3 regions of the Aminobacter sp. BA135 genome follow, and region 1 is predicted to be linked to each of the others. Evidence: predicted binding sites of a transcription regulator. Region 1 holds the regulator's gene; each other region holds the start of a gene.
The links. The regulator PhoB, encoded in region 1, activates phosphate uptake and scavenging genes when phosphate is short. The targets are predictions, from matches to a motif close to TGTCATNNANCTGTCAT.
Positions count from the first base shown of each region.

Region 2: a site for PhoB is predicted at 834-850, ahead of SLT36_RS29880 (putative 2-aminoethylphosphonate ABC transporter substrate-binding protein). Genes of this name have one in related genera too.
Region 3: a site for PhoB is predicted at 1,226-1,242, ahead of SLT36_RS04440 (DUF2794 domain-containing protein). Genes of this name have one in related genera too.

Region 1 is NZ_CP139572.1:1,467,279-1,469,477, forward strand. Features, by position in the region: gene phoU (phosphate signaling complex protein PhoU) at 1-611, shown strand, start outside; gene phoB (phosphate regulon transcriptional regulator PhoB) at 710-1,399, shown strand; gene SLT36_RS07200 (ROK family protein) at 1,426-2,199, opposite strand, start outside.
Region 2 is NZ_CP139573.1:416,104-418,302, forward strand. Features, by position in the region: gene SLT36_RS29875 (EamA family transporter) at 1-769, shown strand, start outside; gene SLT36_RS29880 (putative 2-aminoethylphosphonate ABC transporter substrate-binding protein) at 1,031-2,053, shown strand; gene SLT36_RS29885 (putative 2-aminoethylphosphonate ABC transporter ATP-binding protein) at 2,131-2,199, shown strand, end outside.
Region 3 is NZ_CP139572.1:920,952-923,150, reverse strand. Features, by position in the region: gene SLT36_RS04445 (DUF1223 domain-containing protein) at 159-935, shown strand; gene SLT36_RS04440 (DUF2794 domain-containing protein) at 1,309-1,695, shown strand; gene SLT36_RS04435 (GNAT family N-acetyltransferase) at 1,846-2,199, shown strand, end outside.

The sequences.
Region 1 (2,199 bases):
CCGGCGCCATCCGCGCGCTTCTCACGTCCGACCAGGCACTGGCGCAGAACGTCGTTGCCGACGATACGATCATGGACGCCAAGCAGCGCGATCTCGACAATTCGGCGATCACGCTGATCGCCAAGCGCCAGCCGATGGCGCAGGATTTGCGCGCCGTGGTCGGTGCCATCCGCATGGCGGGTGACCTCGAGCGCATCGGCGACCTCGCCAAGAACATTGCCAAGCGCGTCGGCGCCGTCGGCCAGTCGCCGACCCCGCGCAATCTCTCGCATTCGATCGATGCGATGGCGCAGCTGGTGCTCGGCCAGGTTCGCGGCGTCGTCGATCTCTATGTCGCGCGCCAGGCCGAGGGCCTGAAGGATCTGCGCGCCGACGACCAGAAGATCGACATCCAGTACACCGCCGTGTTCCGCGAACTCCTGACCTACATGATGGAAGATCCGCGCAACATCACGGCCTGCACGCATCTGCTGTTCTGCGCCAAGAACCTCGAGCGCATCGGCGACCATGTCACCAACATCGCCGAGAACGCCTATTTCGTCGTGACGGGTACGCAGCTGCCGCTGAACCGGCCCAAGGTCGACGAGACCACGACGACGGTTCCGGCCTGAGCATTTCCGCAACCGCATGCGTTTGGCGCGGGGGCGCTGCATAGGTTAAATCAGCGCATGGTCCAGAAGCGGCCATCCGCAAGGACAAGGTATAGCCAATGATCGCTCCCAAGGTCATGGTCGTCGAAGACGAAGAGCCGCTGGGCGTGCTGCTTCGCTACAATCTCGAATCCGAAGGTTATCAGGTCGAGGTCGTCACGCGTGGCGACGAGGCCGAGATCCGGCTCCAGGAAAACGTGCCCGACCTGCTGGTGCTCGACTGGATGGTGCCGGCGCTGTCGGGTATCGAACTGTGCCGTCGGCTCAGGATGCGTCCCGACACCGAACGCCTGCCGATCATCATGCTGACGGCGCGGGGCGAGGAAAGCGACAGGGTGCGTGGCCTTTCGACCGGTGCCGACGACTATCTGGTCAAGCCGTTCTCGACGCCGGAATTCATGGCGCGCGTCAAGGCGCTGCTGCGCCGGGCCAAACCCGAGGTGCTGTCCTCGGTGCTCAAGGTCGGCGACATCATGCTCGACCGCGAGTCGCACCGCGTCTACCGCAAGAAGAGCGAGATCAAGCTCGGGCCGACCGAATTCCGCTTGCTCGAATTCATGATGCGGCACCCGGGCCGCGTGTTCTCGCGCAGCCAGCTGCTCGACAATGTCTGGGGCGAGACGATCTATATCGACGAGCGCACCGTTGACGTGCATGTCGGGCGCCTGCGCAAGGCGGTCAACAACGGCCGCATGCCTGACGTGATCCGGACCATCCGCGGTGCCGGCTACGCCATCCGCGAGGACTGAGCCGCTTCGGGCTCTTTTCCGCTCAGCTAGGCGACGTCGGCACCGGCACGGCGTGGAGCCGTGCCTGCGGCAAAGATCTCCTGATCAACGGCAAGCAGCGCGCGCATCATCGCGCCCTCGCGTTTGAGTGGAACCTCGTTGGGCTCGGTGTCGAAGGAGATCGCCTTCGAGTGCAGCCCGCCCGCCGTCTTGGCGATGGCCGCGCGCACATGTGGCTCCATGATGTCGAAGGCGGTTGCGCCGACGCCGACGAAGGCGAGGGGGGCGGGGTCGAACAGCGCAAACATCGAGCCGAGACCAAAGCCGATAGCTTCGCCGGCCTTGCGGAAGGCCTCACGTTCGGGGCCATCATGGTCACGTGCCGCATCGGCCACGGCCCTGATGTCGTCGTCGGACAGGTCGGCCAGCGGCTCGGCATTCTCGTCGCCAACCCTTGCGTTGCGCCAGATGGCGTAGTTGCCGGCATAGGCCTCGATGCAGCCGCGGCGGCCGCAGCGGCAAAGCGCGCCGTCCGGGCGGTGGATCATGTGGCCGAACTCGGCACCCGACGACTGCGTGCCGGTGAACAGCTCGCCCTTGATGACGAGGCCCATGCCGATGCCGTGCGAGAGCAGGATGGCGATGAAGTCGTCGCGATAACGCACCGGATCTCGCCAGCGCAGGGCCTCGGCGATCATGTTGCAGTCGTTCTCGACCGACACAGGCACGCCGAACTCCTGCTCCAGCCGGTCGGCGAAGGGGATGTCGTCGTAGCGGGTGATCGGCGACCACAACAGCTTGCGCGAGGCGGCGTCGGTGAT
Region 2 (2,199 bases), on a different replicon from region 1:
GGCGGCGACGGACCGCGCCGTCGTACTGGCAGTGGTTTCCGCCACGCATGCCACGCTCGGGCTCGTGCTGGTGTTCTTCGCTACGCCGCCGTCGCAAGCGAGCTGGATCTACATCTTCCTGTCGACCGTCATCCACTACGGCTACTACGTCTTCCTGTTCCAGTCTTACCGGCTGGGCGACCTCAGCCAGGTCTATCCCATCGCGCGCGGGCTGGCGCCGGCGCTGGTCGCCTTCGGTGCCTATGTGATGATCGGCGAGACTCTGCCGCCCTTAGGCTGGGTCGGGCTTGGCGCGATTACCTTCGGCATTGCCTTCCTCGCTTTCCAGCGCGGCGCAGCCCATGCCGATCCGCGCGCCGTCGGCGCTGCCGCCATCAACGGCGTGCTGATCGCCTCCTATTCGGTCATCGACGGCATCGGCGTGCGCCTGTCCGACAGCCCGTTCGGCTATATGGGCTGGCTGTTCCTGCTCGAATTTCCGGTCACGCTATTCGTGCTGTTCCGACGCCGCGGCGCGACCCACACGATCGATCGCAAGACGGTCACGCTCGGCCTCGTCGGCGGCCTGGGCGCCGTCTCCGCCTACGGCCTCGTCATCTACGCCAAGACGATCGCGCCCCTGGGCGCGGTCTCGGCTGTGCGTGAATCGAGCGTCATCATCGCAGCCCTCATCGGCCTGTTCATATTCGGCGAGCGACCGTGGCAGGCCCGCATCGTTTCAGCCGTCATCGTTGCCGGCGGGGTGATCGCACTCGCCTTCTCAGGCTGACAGGCCGGCAAGTTTTTGCGTTTCGATGCAAAACTAACGCCCGTGGACAAGCATGCGGCAGCCTTGTCACATGCCTGTCGCAACCCTGTGCATCGCATAAGCTCAGCCTACCAGATCATAAAAAGAATAGATTTTACTTATTGACCGCCCGTTCCCACTATCGACCATGGACGAGGCGCAAACGGGCACAGCCAAAACGCGGCCCGACAAGACCTCTCCCAATCAGAACGTGCCTAAGCGATTCAAATGGGAGCCACTTCAATGAACCAGAAGAAAACCTTCGCGCTTGCCGCCTTTGCGACGATGCTGATGTCATCGGCGGCCTGGGCGGAGACAGAGCTCACAGTCTACACGGCCATCGAGGCCGAAGACCTCAAGCGTTATGCCGAGACGTTCAACCAGGACCATCCCGACATCAAGCTGAACTTCATCCGCGACTCCACCGGCGTCATCACCGCCAAGCTGCTCGCCGAGAAGGACAATCCGCAGGCCGACGTGGTCTGGGGCCTCGCCGCCACCTCGCTTCTGGTTCTCAAGTCCGAGGGCATGTTGGAAGCCTACGCGCCCAAGGGAGCCGACCAGCTGAAGCCCAATTTCGTCGACAGCGACAATCCGCCGAGCTGGGTCGGCATGGACGCCTGGGCAGCCTCGATCTGCTTCAACACCATCGAAGGCCAGAAGCTTGGCCTGACCGCGCCGAAGAGCTGGAAGGACCTCACCAAGGCCGAATACAAGGGCCATGTCGTGATGCCAAACCCGGCGTCATCAGGCACCGGCTATCTCGACGTATCGAGCTGGCTGCAGCTGTTCGGCGACAAGGACGGCTGGATCTATATGGACGGCCTGCATCAGAACGTTGCCGCCTACACGCATTCGGGCTCCAAGCCGTGCAAGATGGCAGCCGCAGGCGAGACGGTGATCGGCATCTCCTTCGAGTTCCGCGCCGCCAAGTCGAAGGCAGAGGGTGCGCCCATCGACATCATCATCCCCGAAGAAGGCATCGGCTGGGACATGGAAGCGTCGGCAATCGTGGCCGGCACGTCCAAGGAAGAGGCTGCCAAGACCTTGCTCGACTGGTCGGTCTCGAAGAAGGCAAACGAGATGTACAATGTCGGCTATGCGGTCGTCGCCATGCCCGGCGTCGCCAAGCCGGTTGAACACCTGCCGGCCGACATCGAAGCCAGGATGATCAAAAACGACTTCGAGTGGGCGGCCAACAACCGCAACGCCATCCTTGAGGAATGGACCAAGCGCTACGACTCGAAGTCCGAGCCGAAGAGCTGACCTCCATCAGCCACCCTCGACATGCGGGCGTCGCCTCGGGCTGCGCCCGCCCTTTGCCCCCAAGCCGGATGGTTACGATGAGACACGAAACCCTCGCCGGGCAGCCGCGAATTCCGACTGAAGTGAGCGCCATGACCGCCGCCAGC
Region 3 (2,199 bases), 550 kb from region 1:
ATTTCATAATGGTAATTTGTCCCAACAGCCTGACGCAGCGGAAACTTCACTTGTTGAAAATTTCACCGCAACGTGACTTCCCGTTGAATGGCGCTTCTGCCACATATTTCAGCAACTACAAAAAGGCCGGCTTCGCTGGCTGAGGATCTGGATCGGTCATGGAGTTTCGCAGATATTTTCGGCTGGCGGCCGTGGCGCTGGCCTTTGCCGGGTTTACCGGCGCAACGCATGCCGACTCGACAACCAAGGCACCCGTGCGCCCGCTCGGCGTCATCGAACTCTTCACCAGCCAGGGCTGCAACTCCTGCCCGCCGGCCGACGAACTGTTTGCCAAATTCGCCGCCCAGGACGACATGGTCGCGCTCGCCTATCACGTCACCTACTGGGATTATCTCGGCTGGCAGGACGAACTCGGCAGCAAGGACAACACCGAACGCCAATATGCCTATATGCGTGCCTTCGGCGCGCGCTCGGTCTACACACCCCAGGCCGTCATCAATGGCCGCACCCATGTAAATGGCGCCAAGAGCGAGGATGTGAACGGCGCACTCGCCAACCTCGCCGAGACCGGCCAGGGCATGAATGTCGACCTCAAGGTGACCGACAATGGCGACACCTTCACCATCGAGGTCGGCGCCGCCACCGGCCCGGCCAGCCCGGCCCATGTGGTGATCGTGCATTATCAGCCGCCGCAGGTCGTCGACCTGCAGAAGGGCGAAAACAAGGGCCGCAGCGTCACGTACTGGAATGCCGTCACCGACCTGCACACCGCCGGCATGTGGCACGGCCAGACGCAACGGTTCGAGCTGCCGAAGAGCGAAGTGGAAAAGAAGGGCGGCTGCGCCGTGCTGTTGCAGGCTGTCGGCAAGGATGGCGTGCCGGGCCCGATTCTCGGCGCGGCTGTCGTGCGCAAGCCGTCGAAGACGGCGCTGTAGACGCAAAAAAGCCGACGCAGGCTTGTGGCCAGACGTCGGCTTCAGATTTTGGGATCGTCGCCCTCGTCCTGAAAAGGAACCGAGGTTGGTTCGATCCGACTCTAGCCCGTGGGCGGGGGGCTTGGGGTTTACGAGCCGGTGCCGGACCGAACCGTCTCAGGCAACACGGGTAAATTCGTCGGACAATGGGGCGTCAGCGCGGATAAAAAACGGCAGGAATGTGGCGAGTCATCACCAATTCCGACAGTCTGTTTCGCAAACGTTACCGCTACGGCAAGCTACCTTACACTCTTCATACAGGTGTTACTTGTTGCATTTCGGGTGCGAATGCGCGATTCTTTAGCCGAGGTCATGTTCTGCAAGGGAACGATTGATGACTGATCGCGGTGCTGGGGTGGAGGATGGCGAGCCATCCGCGGTTTTGATCCCGCTCCATGAGGCCCGTCGGGAGCGACAAGAACTCCCGGTGGCATTCGAGAGACGGGAACTCGACCAGATTCTCAGGCTCTATGGACGCATGGTTGCCGCCAACGAGTGGCGCGACTACGCCATCGACCATCTCAGCGACCGCGCCGTATTTTCGGTATTTCGCCGCACCAGCGAAACGCCGCTGTTCCAGATCGTCAAGGATCCCAGGCTCGCCCGCAAGCAGGGCGCCTTCTCGGTCATCGCCGCCGGCGGCCTGATCCTCAAGCGCGGCCACGAATTGGCCCGTGTGCTCGGCGTCTTCGACAAGCGCCTGAAGGTGGTCGAAGCCTAAAGTCGTCTCGACCGGCGCGCCAAGCGCGAGTTTCTGCTATTTGCAGCGCATCGGGCCATGATGCCGCGATGCTTGCGCCAGAGACCGAATCCCGCTCCCCCGCCCTTTCCTCGATGCTATCAATTCCGCGACTGAATGCGGAACAAGCCGATGGGCACCAAGAAGACAGAACCAGCCGCCATTTTCATCCGGCCGGCAACCATTGACGATTCGCCGTTGCTGATGAAGGCGATCATCGGCCTTGCCGCGCATGTCGGTGAGGCTGACGGCATCGCCTGCACGGAAGACGACATCCGGCGTTTCGGCTTTGGCGAAAAGCCGGCCTTTGAAGCGGTCATCGCCGAGATCGACGGCGCTTTCGCCGGCATGTGCCTGTTCTTTCCGATCTTCTCGACCTGGTATTGTCGTCCGGGCGTCTTCGTGCAGGACCTGTTCGTCGACCAGCAGTTCCGCAGCTTCGGCATCGGCGAGCGGCTATTGCGCCATGTCGCCCGGCTTTGCCGT